One region of the Thermosynechococcus sp. HY596 genome, then DNA from elsewhere that is predicted to be linked to it. Evidence: riboswitches for the same ligand, from Rfam matches in the RefSeq annotation. Region 1 holds a riboswitch; the other holds the start of a gene.

Region 1 (7,643 bases):
GCGATGGGAAAACGGGTCTTACTGGTGGATGCCAATTTGCGTCAGCCCAGCATTCATCAAGGACTTGGCATTCCCAATGTCGCAGGCCTAGGGGAGTTGTTGCAAGGGGAAATGCCTTTTCCCCACTGGTTCAGTCTTTTAGCAAATCGTGCGGAAAGACTCTGGGTACTGACGGCGGGTCAGGTTCAGCAAGAGCCGATGATACTGCTGAGTTCTGCGCGGTGGTTTGATTTCTTGGAGGGCGCTAAGGATACCTTTGACTGCGTGATTCTGGATGTGCCGCCGATTTTGGCTGCTGCGGAGGCGCATCGGGTTCTGGCAGCGGTGGAGCGGGCCCTCTTGGTTGTGCGCTTAAAGAAAACGCGACGCGAAGCCTTTGCTCAGGCCCTGCAGGCTTGCGATCTGAGCTTACAGCAAAAGCTGCTTGGGATTGTCGTCAATGGTGTAGCTGTCAACCACCGAGATTTCAGAGGTTATCAGAACAGTGCTGCTGAGTCAGCGGTGGCACCCCTCTCTATCTAAGGTTTCACATCTCCCTTTCGGGGGACAAAATAGCCATTAAAACAGGCCCAAAGAGTAGGGCATGGGCAGCTAAGGTGAGGCCTGTCCAAAGCAGGGGAAACCAGCGCCAAACTCCTGCTTCTAGGGGCGGAAACAGGGCATAGGCTAGCCCGATGAGTGTCGGCGGTAAAATGATGAGCAAAATAGCTAACACAAGGGCAACAACGGTGACCTGAGAAGAGGGGCGGTGGAGCGATCGCCAGCCTGTACCTGTCCACTGCCAGCGAAAAGCGATCGCCCCATCTTCAAGGCGAGCCGTTTGGCGCTCAGGATCAAGGGTAAAAATGTGGCGGCAAAAGTTACAGGCATGGGTTTCCATGAGCACCATGGGGACAATTTGGCCATGGCGGCAAATAGGGCAGGGGTAGATGCCATGGCGCTCAAGGGGCTTAGGGAGTGGTTCCACCATGAACCTCAGCGGTCTGGGGGTGGAGGCGTTGTTGCTGGAGCCCGCGATAGAGACGATTGAGGGCATTCATATAGGCATGAGCCGAAGCAACAATAATATCCGTATTGGCGGCATGGCCCGAGTAAATGCGATCCCCGTGTTGCAGGCGAATGGTCACCTCGCCGATGGCATCAATTCCCGCAGTCACTGACTGCACGGAATACTCAATGAGGCGATTGGGAATTTGCACCACGCGGTTAATGGCACGATAGACGGCATCCACAGGGCCTGTGCCAATGGCGGCATCTGTCAGCTCCTCACCACTGGGCAGACGGATGGTTACGGTGGCGGTGGGGCGGGCGCGATCGCCACAGGAGACCTGCACAAATTCCAGCTGGTAGCCTTGAACATCAATGGCTTGGGTTTCATCTTTAACAATAGCTTCCAAATCCCAGTCGGTGATTTCTTTTTTCTTATCGGCCAGATCCTTGAAGCGCAAAAACGCCTTGTTGAGTTCCGTTTCACTGAGTTCAAAGCCCAGCTCGCGCAGGCGGGTGGCAAAGGCATTGCGACCAGAGAGTTTGCCCAAAACAATTTGATTGTCGGCTAGGCCAATGAGCTGGGCGTCCATGATTTCATAGGTTTGCTTGTGCTTGAGGACGCCATCTTGGTGAATGCCTGATTGGTGAGCAAAAGCGTTGGCACCGACGATCGCCTTATTGGGCTGAATCAGCATGCCCGTTAGATTTGAAACCAAGCGGGAGGTTTTGTAAATTTCGCGGGTGTTGATATTGGTCAGGGGTGCTTCTGATTCAGGGGGACGGCCAAGGAAGGGGTTAAAATACTGCCGCCGCACATAGAGAGCCATCACCAATTCCTCAAGGGCAGCATTGCCGGCGCGCTCCCCAATGCCGTTAACCGTACACTCCAGTTGCCGTGCCCCATTTTTCACAGCCTCAAGGAAGTTGGCAACGGCCAAGCCTAGGTCGTTGTGACCATGGACTGAAATGACGGCACGATCAATATTCGGCACGTTTTCCTTGATGCCTTTGATCAGGGCACCAAATTCGGCGGGGGTGGTGTACCCCACGGTGTCGGGAATGTTAATTGTTGTGGCACCGGCGTCAATCACCCGCTCCAAAACTTGATAGAGAAACTCAGGATCCGAACGCCCGGCATCCTCAGGGGAAAACTCAACATCATCCACAAAGGACTTGGCATAGGCCACCATTTCGGGGGCAATTTCCAGTACCTCAGCGCGGGTTTTCTTCAGTTTGTACTCTAGGTGAATGTCCGAGGTGGCAATGAAAGTGTGAATGCGGGGATAGTAGGCGGGTTTGAGGGCTTTTGCGGCGGCTTCAATATCTTGGCGGGTGGCACGAGCCAAGCCACAGATCACAGGCCCCGTTTCGGTGCCCACGGTTTCAGCAATCCGCTGTACGGCTTCAAAGTCGCCGGGACTGGCAAAGGGAAAGCCTGCTTCAATAATATCCACCCCCAGTCGGGCCAGTTGACGGGCGATCGTGAGTTTTTCATCCACATTCAGCGAGGCACCCGGCGACTGTTCACCGTCCCGCAGGGTGGTATCAAAAATCAACACCCGATCAACGGTCTGGGGAGGATATTTAATGCGCATAGACAAGCCCCATTCAAGCTTGAGAAAGAGTAGCAATTATTTCTACTCTAACATTTTCGCTGGGAAGCAATGTCTAGGGAACTTGCCAAATGCGTTGGTGATAACTGGGCAAGTGATCCAAGTCCACGGTTGATCCATGGTGAGGGTGATGCCCCCCGTGATCATGGCTGTGGGAGGGGTGCTCATGATCCTGATGATGGTGGTGATGATGGCTATGGCCTGCCACCAAGCGGAATTTGCAGGCTTCACAGTTCATGGCCACCTGCCCCGTATGGGTTTCAATTTCCCGCTGCCGCGTGAGATAAAATAGTTGCGGATGCAGGCCAATTTCCGGTAGGTTCACGTATTCAACACTGGGATAGGCAGCTTGGGCTTCTGCGGTAAGGGTATAGATTTTCTTGACTAATGCCCCTGTAAACATGAAGTGGGGCAAAACAATCACGCGGCGGGGCTGGTAAAGATTCGCCCGCCCAAATCCTTCGGGTAGGCGGGGATGGGTAATGCCAATAAAGCAGACCTCAACGGTTTTGTAGCCACTGCCTTCCCAGAGCATGCGGGCTAGCTTAAAGACATCGCCATTGGCATCGGGATCACTGGAGCCGCGTCCCACCACTAGGAGAACGGTTTCTTCGCGGCCAATGCCTTGGGGATTAAATTCTGGGGTGTCCAAGCGTTCAAGGCGCGATCGCCACAGGGTTAAAATTTCGGGGGCAATGCCATAGTGGCGGCCATAGTGATAGCGCAATTGCGGAAACGCCCGCCGTGCCCAATCCAACTCATTGGTGACATCAAACTTATTGTGGCGAGCAGCAAAGAGTAAAACTGGCAGCACTGACAAGTCTGTATGGCCTGCGGCAGCACACTGGCTGAGCACTTCAAAAATCGAGGGTTCCGTTAACTCCAGAAAACAGGGAAAAACAGGCCGGCAGGGATCCAGTTGATAATAGGCTTGGGCAAAGTCCAAAAATGCTTGGCGACCTTCCGGATCGCGCGTCCCATGACCGACGAGTAAAAGCGGTCGAGATTGGGGGAGAGGGGGTAAATCGAGGCTAAAACCGAGGGGATTGAGAATGGAATCGTTGAGCGTAACAACCACGTTGAAACTCCATGCCCGTGCGACGCAGGCAAACAGAGTGAACCACAGCAAGTAGGCATTCTGGCTGAGGGGGGTTCCCCATCACAGCTGCGGCACAGCACCAGACTTGCACTGGATTTTCCCTACAGGCTGCTCTTCACAGTGAACGTTGCCAATTGTAACGAGATTCTCAGACCCCTGTCTATGCGGGGGGTGGGCACATTAGGGACTTATAGCGCCGCAGCATCGAGAACGCCAATGGTTTGGTTGTAGATGGCTTGGGCTTCTTCGGGGGTGTTGCCAATACTGACGAGACCCAGCTTACCAAATTCCGAGAGTGCCCCCATGAGGTGAAAGACAGTGCCCGTTTCGGTGCTGGAATCAAAGTGGAGATGGTAGCGGGCAATCATATCTAAGAGATCATTGGGCAAAAGACCCCGATAGTGGGGTTGGCAGAGGTTATCGGAGGCAATGTAATACTTGGGACGGCGGTGCTTGCTGTAAAACAGTCCAGAGTCTAGCTCATAGTGGCCATCGGTGAGGAATTTTAAGGTCATAAAGGGGTGCGTAGTACCACCCTTGCGCAAGTTAATTTCAATGGCGTAAAGCTCCCACCCTGCTGTTGTCTGGGTGGCAACAACGTCCACACCAAAACAGCCGATCACCCCCTGCTGTGCCAAGTACGTCCCTACCTTTTGCCCCAATTCTTGGAGTTGTTGGCGATAGTCGGCATGGGCGGGAAATTCACAGCCAATGAAAATTTGACCTGTGGGGGCATTGAGTAATTGCTCATGGGTGGAGACGATTTCAACACTGCCTTTGGGGGTAATGCAGCCTTGGACACTGGGCGATCGCTTGACAGCACCTTCCACAAAGGCTTCGACAATGCCACCCAGATCCATAAATCGCTGCCGATAGGAGAGCCAAGTTTCATTAGGCGCCTGAAAGACCATCTCCTCTAGGCTATTTTCAATCCGTTGTAGATGATCGGGGGTGTGTGGGCTGCCAAGGGGGCGCAGTGGGCGCAGATCAAGAAGAGCATTGCCTTCTCCGGAAAAAGCCTCATTGAGTTTCACCACTACCCGTTGCAGTTCAGGAGATTTCTCTTGGAGGTGAGCGATCGCGCGCACCAGTTCCGGTACCCCCTGCAAAAAACCGCTGCCCATCGGATGGGGAATGCCTGCGGCCGCAAAAAGTTCCCGACTGCCCGCCTTGGTTCCCCAGTAGAGGAGGTCGGGATCCGTCGAGTAGAGGGGAATACCTAAGCGTACCGCCAGTTCCCGCTCCAAAGGGGTGGAGTTAAAACACACCATGTAGGCTTGGTTGGGACGCAGGGCTTGACGAATACGCTCCAAAAGGCGAGGCCGCTCTAAAATTTTCGCAGTCAAGGGTTTATCGGAGCGATCGTAGGTGGCCAGCAGCAGCAGGCGATCGCGGGCATGGGAACTGGGTACGCCGGGGAGTAAATCCAGATAATAGTCAATAATGCTGGGGTGCAGCGGCTGGGACGTCACGTAGATCATGCGGGTACGCGGATTCCGCAACTGGATCAGCGTATAGAGTTGCCGCTCCTCGTAGTGGGTGTAGCCGGTGATCTTGGCCAGCTCCGGTTGGGGAAAGCTCAGGGAAGGCACCACCACAATATCGCGCTCAATACCGCCGGGACCCTTGGGCAGTTCAGGAATAAACGTTTCTGTCCCGTCCCAGCACTCCAAGAGTTGCGTTTGCAGTTGGCGGAATTCCTCAGCAATTGACATCAAAACGCCCCTATGCCCTTGTCCCTAGTTTAGGGAGTTTGAGTCGCACTCATCGCTTGGGGGTCATCTTGTTCAAACTTTCTTTACTGAGGAACGGTGCTTCGTTTGCTCAGCTTCAATAGCCAACAAACTAAGGTTTGCCATCAAGTTCAATGTACCTGACATGCACCTGAGCGGGGCGCAGAACAAAGGGATTTTGCCACTTGCCGGCAGGACTGGGGTACGTTTTTTCGGGATAGGAGAGCAAATCGCTGTAAACGGCGCTTAATTCAATGGGAACACCTGCTGGCACATTAGTCATCTTAAAGGTACATTGACCATCCTGAGCACCAGCGGCAGGACCAGTAGCAAATACCTTGATGGGCGGTAAATTTTGCGGTTTAGCAACAACTCGAATCGCTGAGCAGGCAGCCGGTGCAACATTGCCCATTTGATCGCCAAAAAAAATGCGGCCTTGCAGCGTTGCCGTGGGTAGAGCCAAAGCTCCGCTAGTTTGAGTGAGTGTCCCAGTGAGCAGTAGCAAGGTGGAAAGAGATAAGCGTTTCATGATGTGGCTCACGCTCCAGAGAAGGGGTGATGATTCAATCTTGGCGGAGCCTAGGAAGAATCCCAGTGAAGGCGATCACAAGATGGATGAGAACCGCAGCACAAAACATGAAGCTCACACCACCTGCTGACGCGCGGAGGGGAGAGTGCAGGCTAAACATGTTCAAATTTGGGCATCAGTGTCCCTTGGTGTAGAGATTGTTTCTTGGTGAACGTAGCGCGCTCCAGCAAACACCTCACGGGTGGTGCGGCTATACCAATTGCGAAATGAGGGTCGCTTGAGAATGGGGCGCGTCCAGTGACTACCGCCTTTTAGGACAAAATGCTCGCCATCAAAGTAGGGGGCAGAATACCCCCGGTAGGGATAGCTCTGGAACCCCGGATAGGGGGCAAAGGGACTTTGCGTCCACTCCCAAACGTAGCCCTGATTCAAGAGTCCCTGCTGAGCAGCAATTTCCCATTCCCGTTCACTGGGGAGACGTTTGCCTTGGAAATGGCCATAGGCTTCGGCTTCGTAGAAACTAAGTCCCCACATGGGTAAGTCTAGGTTCTCAGGAATCGGGTAAAACGGTGAGGCAATTTCCTCTGCCTCTCGCCATTCCCAACCACTGCTGGACCACCATTCCCGCCGCTGATAACCACCCGCTTCCACAAAGGTGAGAAATTCCCGCCAGGTCAGCGGTGCCGCATCAATCGTAAAAGGAAGTAGTTCGACACTCTGGACTGGCTGCTCGTTATCAAGGGCTAAGAGGTCTTCACTGCCAATGACATACCCCCCAGCGGGAATTCGTTGGTGATCCTGTGGCAGCGATAGGTTAGGGGGTAATGTGGTCACAATCCCCTGCATCGCCAGCACCATTTGCATCGTTTCACTGTGTTGGGCTTCATGCTGCAAAATCCACCACCAGAGGCGGAGTTCTCGTTGCCACTGCTCGTCGCTAAGGCTGTAGAGGCGATCGCCCGTCTTTTGGCGAATCTCTGCTAAGTAGTCAAGTAGCTGGCCACGCGGCGGTAGATGCTGTCGTTCGGCCTTGGGGCGGCCATCGGCGGCATACCAATAGCGATCGCGATCGCTCACCCCTGAGGATTCTGGCAACAGCCAAAAGGCTTCTGTGTAGCCAATGTGTCCCAAATGCCATCCCACAGGGCTATAGAGGGGATGGGGCTGCGCACAAAGGACGGCCTCGCTCAACTCAGCCACAAGTTGGCGTGTAAATTGCCGCTGGTTCTGAAAGGCTTGCCAAAAAGTTCCCCGATCCAAGGGATTAAAAGGCACTGATATCTCAGAAGGCGTAAATTTCTGGTTCACTCTGCAAACTCATCAACAGCAATTTATTTTCCGGTAAAAGATACCACTCCGTTTGCTGATCTACCGGCTCTGAGGTGAGCTGAATTTTCTCGGCATCCTGACTCCAGTACAGGGTGGGGGGTGGTGTGCCCCGCGCACAGCGGGTGGCGAGAATATAGACGCCATCAGTCAGAATCATGGCGGCACTAACACTGGTACGCGCTGCCTGCGCTAGGGAAAAAACAATTTGCAGTGTTTGCCGCAGTACCATCAACGGTGACAGTTGCGGATTCAACACCAATTCATTGCAGAAGAGGGCAAACAGGTGCTCAGAGTCTGTAGAGCCTTCAACAATGTTGTAACAAATATCCGACAGGCGATCGCGCATAGGG
Region 2 (7,643 bases), 910 kb from region 1:
TATGGTATTGTAACCAATGGAGAAGGGTGGCAATTCTACAAATTAACGCTGGCAGGAGCGGTGTACGGCTCTGAGCTATATGCCATTGGCAATCTCCCCCAAGTCCTAGGCATTTTGTCCTTTGTTTTTCAGGAGTGTGAACAGAATTTATTAGCCCTATCCCAAGGTCAACCCTAAGGTTGTTGTCATTTGCACTCCCTAGTTTTGGAAATGTGACCCGCGGTTGAGTCAGCTTGCCGTGCAAGGTAGCGATCAGATTCCAAGTGTGGGGGAGCAGGGCTTGGCGTAGCTCAGGCGTCTCAATGACGTAAAACTTCCACGGTTGCAGGCCAAAGGAAGAAGGAGCCAGTACCAGACTTTGTAGAAGTGTTTGCCACAGATCCGCAGGAATTTTGCGATTGGGGTCAAATTTCTTCGTGGCGTAGCGCCATTGCAGTTGTTGCAAAACCGTTGTTGGTGAAATCGGTGCTTCAGTCATTCTGTTCCCTAGAGAATTGATTAGAGCGATTACCCGAAGGGTACGCTACGCGATCGCGAAAACCACTCGCCGCTCATTTTGACAAACTATTAAAGGCGAGGTCAACTGCCCTGTAGATCAATTGCCCACTATTGCCACTGAATATCGGCATCCATCGCAGTCATGGCAGAGGTGAGTTTTTCAACCAGTTCCTTAACAGGGAAAGCGCTGACATCTTTTGCTGCACGGGTGCGGATACTTACGGTCTCGCTTTCGACTTCCTTGGCACCGATAATGCCCATCACAGGAATTTTCTGGGTTTCAGCATTGCGGATTTGTTGACCTAGCGATCGCCCGTACGATTCACACTCATGCGGATGTCCCATCAGCCGAGGTCAGGTGCCCCTACCAATCATGGAGCAGGTCTTTAGGCATGGCGCAGCCTTCTTACAAGCATTGCCCCGCCAATGGCAGGAATGGAAACGCAGTTTTGAGTGGTGGAAAAATCCTGCGATTTTAAGGGGGCAACGGTGCGCTGGCAGCAACAACAGATCCTCAGTTGGTAAGACGAGCCCCTCGCAATTGCTGGGCGGCTGCCACCATGTTTTTCAGTGAGGGAATCACTTCCTCCCAGCGACGGGTTTTCAGACCGCAGTCTGGGTTAACCCAAATCTGGTCACTGGGTAGATGGGCGATCGCAGTCTCCAGCTGCTGAACCATCTGCTCAACAGTGGGAACTGCCGGACTATGAACATCATAAACACCATTGCCCACCTGCTGTTGATAGCCGGCATCAGTAATTTCAAACAGCGTTTCATTGTTACTGCGGCTATTTTCAATGGACAACACATCTGCATCTAGGCGCTCGATATGTTGAATAATGTCGCCAAACTCCGAATAGCACATGTGGGTATGAATTTGGGTTTCTGGCTTAGCCACACCAGCCGCCAACCGAAACGCATCGACGGCCCAAGCCAAGTACTCCTGCCAACGTTCCGGCTTGAGGGGTAATCCTTCCCGTAAAGCGGGTTCATCAATCTGGATAATCTTTGCCCCAGCAGCTTCTAAATCGGCCACTTCATCCCGTAGAGCCAGGGCAATCTGCATCGCCTGTTCGCTCCGCGGAATATCGGTGCGGGTAAAGGACCAGTTAATCATGGTCACAGGGCCCGTCAGCATGCCCTTGACGATTTTCTGGGTCAACGATTGCGCCACCTTAAACTCTCGCACCGTCATTGGCTCGGTTCGCGCTACATCCCCATAAATAATGGGTGGACGCACACAGCGACTGCCATAGCTTTGCACCCAGCCGTGTTCGGTAAAGGCAAAACCAGTGAGCTTCTGGCCAAAGAATTCCACCATGTCGGTGCGTTCAAATTCGCCATGCACCAATACATCCAAGCCAATTTCTTCCTGCAATCGAATGCATTTGGCAATTTCAGCATCAATTGCTGCTTGGTACTCCGCAAGGGTGATTTCTCCGCGCTTGAGCTTCACCCGCAATTGCCGCACTTCTGGGGTTTGCGGAAAAGAACCAATGGTAGTTGTCGGAAAGAGCGGTAAGGTGGGCTGCAGTTGGCGGCGTTGTTCATAGGGCATAGCCCGTTTCAGATCGTTGACGGTTAAATTGCGCAACCGCTGTTGTACCACTGGATTCACAGGCCTAAATTCCTTAAAGGCCTGCCACTGGGCTTCAATCTCTGCTAATTGGGGGTGCTGGGCAAGGGCTTTGGGACTCTCCTGCAGCGTCTGGGCCAATAGCACCACCTCATCCAACTTTTGTTCGGCAAAACTCAACACCCGCCGCAATGGCTCTGGTAACTTCACTTCTCGTGCTGCATCGTAGGGGACGAATTGTAAAGAGGCTGAGGGGTGCAACCGGATATTGGTTGTGATACCCTGAATCGCTGCTAAGGTTGACACAACAAGTTCTGGGCAAATTTTCCAAATGTTTCGGGCATCCACAATACCCACCCCCAGCTGTTTATCCCTTGGGAAACTAAACTGCTGCAATAATGCCAAGTTCTGCCCACGGGTAAAATCTAGACTAATGCCGGCTACGGGCAACGTCACCACCCAAGGATAGGCAGCGCCGAGATCATCAAAGTAGGTCACTAGGTAAATCGGCAAACCAACTTGACAAAGCGCATCAAATGTTGATTCATACAATTCCCTGAAGTTGTTGGTGTCCCCAAAAACCAAGGCAGGTTCGTGGATTTGTACCTCAACCACCCCTAGGTTCTTCAATTCAGCCAACAGGATAAGATAGCGCTCCACTAGGCAAGACAACGCTTCCTCTAGATTCATCTGCAGCCGACTCAGCCGTAGCAGGGTTAAAGGCCCTAGCACCATGGGAACGGCGCGATCGCCCAAGACCTTTTGGGCGCGACCGATGATCCCCAGAAAATCACTAAAGTCTGCTGCCTGAAGAGGCTGACTCATTTCGGGAACCAAGTAGTGATAGTTGGTGTCAAACCATTTGGTCATCTCAAGGGCTGGAATTCCCTCTCGACCGCGAGCCATTGCAAAGTATTGCTCCAACCCTGTAAAGGCTTGATACCGCTGTGGGATGAGGCCGAGGCGGACACTCCAGTCGAGAACGGGATCGTAAAAACTGGTATCGCCAACGCCAATGCGATCAATGCCAGCCTGCAGTTGCGTTTGCCAATTTGCCAATTCAATATCTTGAACCGTTTGTAGTAAATTTTCTTGATTGGATTTACCATTCCAAAAGGCTTCCAATGCCTTTTTCAGCTCGCGATTTTTACCAATACGGGGGTAGCCTAGCGTTGCAGTCTGAATGGTCATTGTTATGGTACCCTGAGTTTTGACAGTTCTCTCAATAGACAATGAAAGCTGGCTGTTTTCAGTCCAACAAGCAGTGCACTTCCAGTATCATCAGCAGAACCTAGCGTGGGTCACTGCAAGAGGAGCCCTTGTCTAGGTGCTTGTAGGTACTTGAAAATCTCCAAAATCACTTGTGCTACAGTAACGGCAGGAACCTTGCCAGAAAAGGGCGGTAGGGGGGGTCTTTACCTAGGCAAATTAATGAAAATTGAAGCATGAAGAACATCATCTGTACCTCGCAGATGTTGGCATAACGACATTCACAACTCGGCGGGCATTCTGACTGAGAGAGTAGTGCCTCTCATCACAGCTGCGGGACAGCGGCAGATTTGCACTGCACTTTCCCCCTTGCGTCTGATGGCTGATCCCCACCAGAACCGAGTAAGTACATTAAAGGCTAACACAAGTTACGAGTTAAGGGTAAGAGCACGGCGGTCTATTGGCATGAAAAGCTGCCCCTAGGTTGACTGCTGCCGTTATTGTGCAACTGCTGAGGGTAAAATCAGAAATGGTTATCATTTTTCTCAGCAGCGTTCTTCTAAGTCAATATGCCCTCTGCCTGCCAGCCTTTACCGGCTTCCCTCGATCGCATTGTTCAGCGGTTCCAACAGATCTCAGATCCAAAGCGGCGCTATGAATACTTGCTGAGCTTTGCAAAGCGCCTGCCGCCATTTCCTGAGGAGCAGAAGGTCGCCGCCAACCGCGTGCCCGGCTGTGTCTCCCAAGTGTACGTGAAAGCCTCTTTAGAGCAGGGCAAGGTGATTTTTCAGGGGGATTCTGACGCTCAGGTAACGAAGGGATTGGTGGGGCTATTGGTCGAAGGGTTGAGTGGGTTGACACCCGCAGAAATCCTGCAGTTAAAACCTGACTTTATTCAGCAAACCGGACTAAATGTCAGCTTAACCCCCTCGCGAGCCAATGGCTTTTACAACATTTTTCGAACGATGAAAGCCCTAGCGTATCACTTGGCCGAGACTTCGTGTCACACTTAAAGCCTCAGCTGATGGGACTACAGCAGCAAAAGCTGGACTGGTTGCTAGAGAACACCTTTACGAAGGAGGATAATCCCTTAGTTGTAGGATGACGCAGCAATCCACACAACGGGGACATTAAGCTTCGTTTAAGGATTTAACACTTCTGCTTGTACCCCATATTAGAGAAGGTATGTACTTAGGAATAACAACTCGAATAAATAAAGCACAAATAAGAATTAATATTTGTAAAAGCAAGTTTTTTCCAGTTTCTACCTGTAAACGGAAGACATCACATACAACTGATAATTTATCAGTTGATGAAATACCGCCAAGCATAAATTCTCCGGCAATAAAATCGCATCCGTGAAACTTACAGCCATTTTGAATAGCAGTTTTGATAAAGAAGTAGTCTGCGCCAACTGGAAATCTATAGGAATAGTATCCTAGTTGCCTATGAAGATCGGTTTTAATTAGAGTACCAACAGCATGGGAAGATATGTAGGCTCCGGCTGAAAACAAATACGGTCTTCCTCTATTAGGGCGCCTTAATCGTTTACCTAACCACACATGTGCTGATAGTATATCTGCTTTCGTAGAGCAAGTAGCTTTTCTAAACAACTCTATTGCATTCTGTTCTAGTAAATCTCCAGCACCTAAAACAAGATAATAATCTCCACTTGCAATTTTAAGCGATTTATTGATCGCATGATATAAACTAAAATCTGGTTCTGAGATAATTTTTATATTTAAGCCCTTTGTAGACTGAATAATACTAATGGTACTATCAGTTGAAGCACCATCTCCAATAATCCATTCAAAGTTTTTATCCGTTTGACCTTGAAGGCTTTTAATGGTTCGAGTAATCGTATCTTCGACATTGAGAGTTGCCGTAATAATTGATATAAAAGGATAGGTCATAATGAGTTAACCTCTAGCTACTGCCACTGAACCTCGGCATCCATTGCATTCATTGCCGATGTCAGTTTCTCGATCAGTTGTTTAACCGGCAAGGCGCCGACATCGCCTGCAGCACGGGTGCGAATACTCACAGTCTCGCTTTCGACTTCCTTGGCACCCACAATGCCCATCACGGGAATTTTCTGGGTTTCAGCATTGCGGATTTGTTTACCTAGGCGATCGCCACTGCGATCCACGCTCACGCGCACACCCTGCTCTCGCAGTTGAGCGGCCACACGTTCGGCATAGGGGCGTTGCTCATCCCCCACGGGCAACAGGCGCACTTGCTCTGGTGCCAGCCAGAAGGGGAAATCCCCTGCATACTCCTCAATGAGAATGCCAATGAGCCGCTCCAGCGAGCCAAAGGGGGCACGGTGAATCATCACTGGTCGGCGGCGGGTATTGTCCTCAGCAACGTATTCCAAATCAAAGCGCTCAGGCAAATTGTAGTCCACCTGAACCGTTCCCAACTGCCACTCACGACCGAGAGCATCCTCAAAGATAAAGTCTAGTTTCGGCCCATAGAAGGCGGCCTCCCCAATCCCCAAGAAATGCTCCATGCCCAACTGTTCTACCGCTCGCTGAATTGCTGACTCCGCCTTTGACCAAGCCTCGTCGGAGCCAATGTACTTATCGGATTTGGGATCGCGGAAGCTCAACCGTGCCTTGAACTTATTCAGACGCAGACAGCGGAAGACCGAGAGAATGAGGTCAACCACATTCAAAAACTCGACATCCAACTGCTCTGGGGTGACAAAGAGGTGGGAGTCATCAACGGTAAAGCCCCGCACCCGTGTCAAGCCTCCCAATTCTCCCGACTGCTCATAGCGATAGACGGTACCAAATTCCGCCAGCCGCAGGGGTAAGTCGCGATAGGAGCGCAGCTCACTTTTGTAGATTTGAATGTGGAAGGGACAGTTCATGGGCTTGAGAACAAAACCCTGCTCGTGGGCAGCAGCCTCAGCATCTTCAGCCATCAGAGGAAACATATCCTCTTTGTACTTTTGCCAGTGGCCGGAGGTCTTAAATAGATCCACACGGGCAATGTGCGGACTCACCACCGGTAGATATCCCCGCTTCATTTGCTCTTTTCTGAGAAATTCCTCGAGGGTTGAGCGTAGAATCGTTCCCTTAGGAGTCCACAGGGGTAGCCCTGGTCCTACAGGATCAGCAAAGATAAAGAGACCCAGCTCTTTGCCCAGTTTGCGGTGGTCGCGGCGCAGGGCTTCTTCCTTGCGGCGTTTATACTCCGCCAGTTGCTCAGGGGTTTCCCAAGCAGTGCCATAAATGCGCTGCAGTTGGGCTTTGGTTTCATCGCCGCGCCAGTAGGCCCCAGCAACACTTTCGAGGGCGATCGCCTTGGGGTTAATCTCACCGGTGTTTTCCACATGGGGGCCGGCGCACAGATCCCACCACTCATCGCCGAGGTGGTAAATCGTAATTGGCTCTTCGAGGTCTTGGAGAATTTCTAGCTTATAGGGTTCTCCCAGTTCGCGGATACGCCGCTCAGCTTCCTCACGGGTTACTTCCTCACGGATCACTGGTAACTTGCGTTTAATGATCTTGACCATCTCCTTCTCAATGAGCTTCAGGTCTTTTTCGCTGAAGGGTTCGGGGTGGTCAAAATCGTAATAAAACCCATTCTCAATCCAAGGACCAATTGTAACCTGCGCCTTGGGAAACAGCTTCTGGACTGCCATGGCCAGAATGTGGGCACTGGTGTGGCGAATCCGCTTCAGCTGCTCCGACTCACTGGTTTTGGGGAGGTGGATAGGGGCAGCAGACTCTGGCATAGGGTGTGACGTATCGAACAAATCTTTGGTAGGGGTGAGACTTCTATTGTGACATTCTCCTGCCCTCAAGGGTGGGTCTTTGACCCCAAATTTTTGGGTTCAGGGACGCTTTGCGGCAGTGTAAGGCGAGTGGTCAACTCCAAAAGACAGGGCTATGCTAAGGTTGGAATCACGTGGTGGTCATGCCACTGCCGCCCTCTATTCACAATCTCTTCTATAGGAATCTTGTATAGGAATGGAGTGTTTCCGTGACTAGCCGCAAAGTCCTTGTCATTGACGACAGTAAAGTAATCCGGATGCGGGTCCGTGAAATGTTGCCAGAGGGCGACTATGAGATTCTTGAGGCCAAGGATGGCCGTGAGGGGCTGCAACTCATTGAGCAGTCTGAGCCGACGTTGATCATGCTGGATTTTCTGCTGCCGAAGGTGAGCGGCTGGGAAGTCTATCAAGAATTGGAGAAAAATGATCTCCTTGGCGCTATCCCCCTCGTAATTATGTCAGGGCGCAAGGAAGAGGTCACCGAAAAGCTCCAAGAACCCTTTGAGTGGTTTGAGTTCATTGAGAAACCCTTTGAAAAAGAACAACTCGAAGCAGCGATTCAAGAGGCCTTTCGCA

The links. Region 1 has a riboswitch for cobalamin ahead of QYC28_RS09050 (sirohydrochlorin chelatase). Riboswitches for the same ligand answer to the same signal wherever they lie in the genome.
Region 2: it holds a riboswitch for cobalamin, as region 1 does, so the genes downstream of both, metE (5-methyltetrahydropteroyltriglutamate--homocysteine S-methyltransferase) here and QYC28_RS09050 (sirohydrochlorin chelatase) in region 1, are expected to answer to the same signal.

What each region holds. Positions count from the first base shown of each region.
Region 1 covers NZ_CP130346.1:1,821,784-1,829,426, reverse strand. The annotation lists gene QYC28_RS09065 (polysaccharide biosynthesis tyrosine autokinase) at 1-522, shown strand, start outside; gene QYC28_RS09060 (hypothetical protein) at 527-970, opposite strand; gene QYC28_RS09055 (2-isopropylmalate synthase) at 951-2,585, opposite strand; gene QYC28_RS09050 (sirohydrochlorin chelatase) at 2,659-3,681, opposite strand; cobalamin riboswitch at 3,714-3,855, opposite strand; gene QYC28_RS09045 (peptide ligase PGM1-related protein) at 3,891-5,417, opposite strand; gene QYC28_RS09040 (hypothetical protein) at 5,548-5,964, opposite strand; gene QYC28_RS09035 (SUMF1/EgtB/PvdO family nonheme iron enzyme) at 6,127-7,239, opposite strand; gene egtC (ergothioneine biosynthesis protein EgtC) at 7,247-7,643, opposite strand, start outside.
Region 2 covers NZ_CP130346.1:912,948-920,590, reverse strand. The annotation lists gene QYC28_RS13255 (hypothetical protein) at 1-177, shown strand, start outside; partial or broken gene QYC28_RS13250 (nitroreductase family protein) at 260-478, opposite strand; gene QYC28_RS04655 (His/Gly/Thr/Pro-type tRNA ligase C-terminal domain-containing protein) at 607-843, opposite strand; gene metE (5-methyltetrahydropteroyltriglutamate--homocysteine S-methyltransferase) at 1,013-3,265, opposite strand; cobalamin riboswitch at 3,556-3,701, opposite strand; gene QYC28_RS04645 (SufE family protein) at 3,853-4,296, shown strand; gene QYC28_RS04640 (glycosyltransferase) at 4,414-5,196, opposite strand; gene thrS (threonine--tRNA ligase) at 5,214-7,028, opposite strand; partial or broken gene QYC28_RS04630 (response regulator) at 7,277-7,643, shown strand, end outside.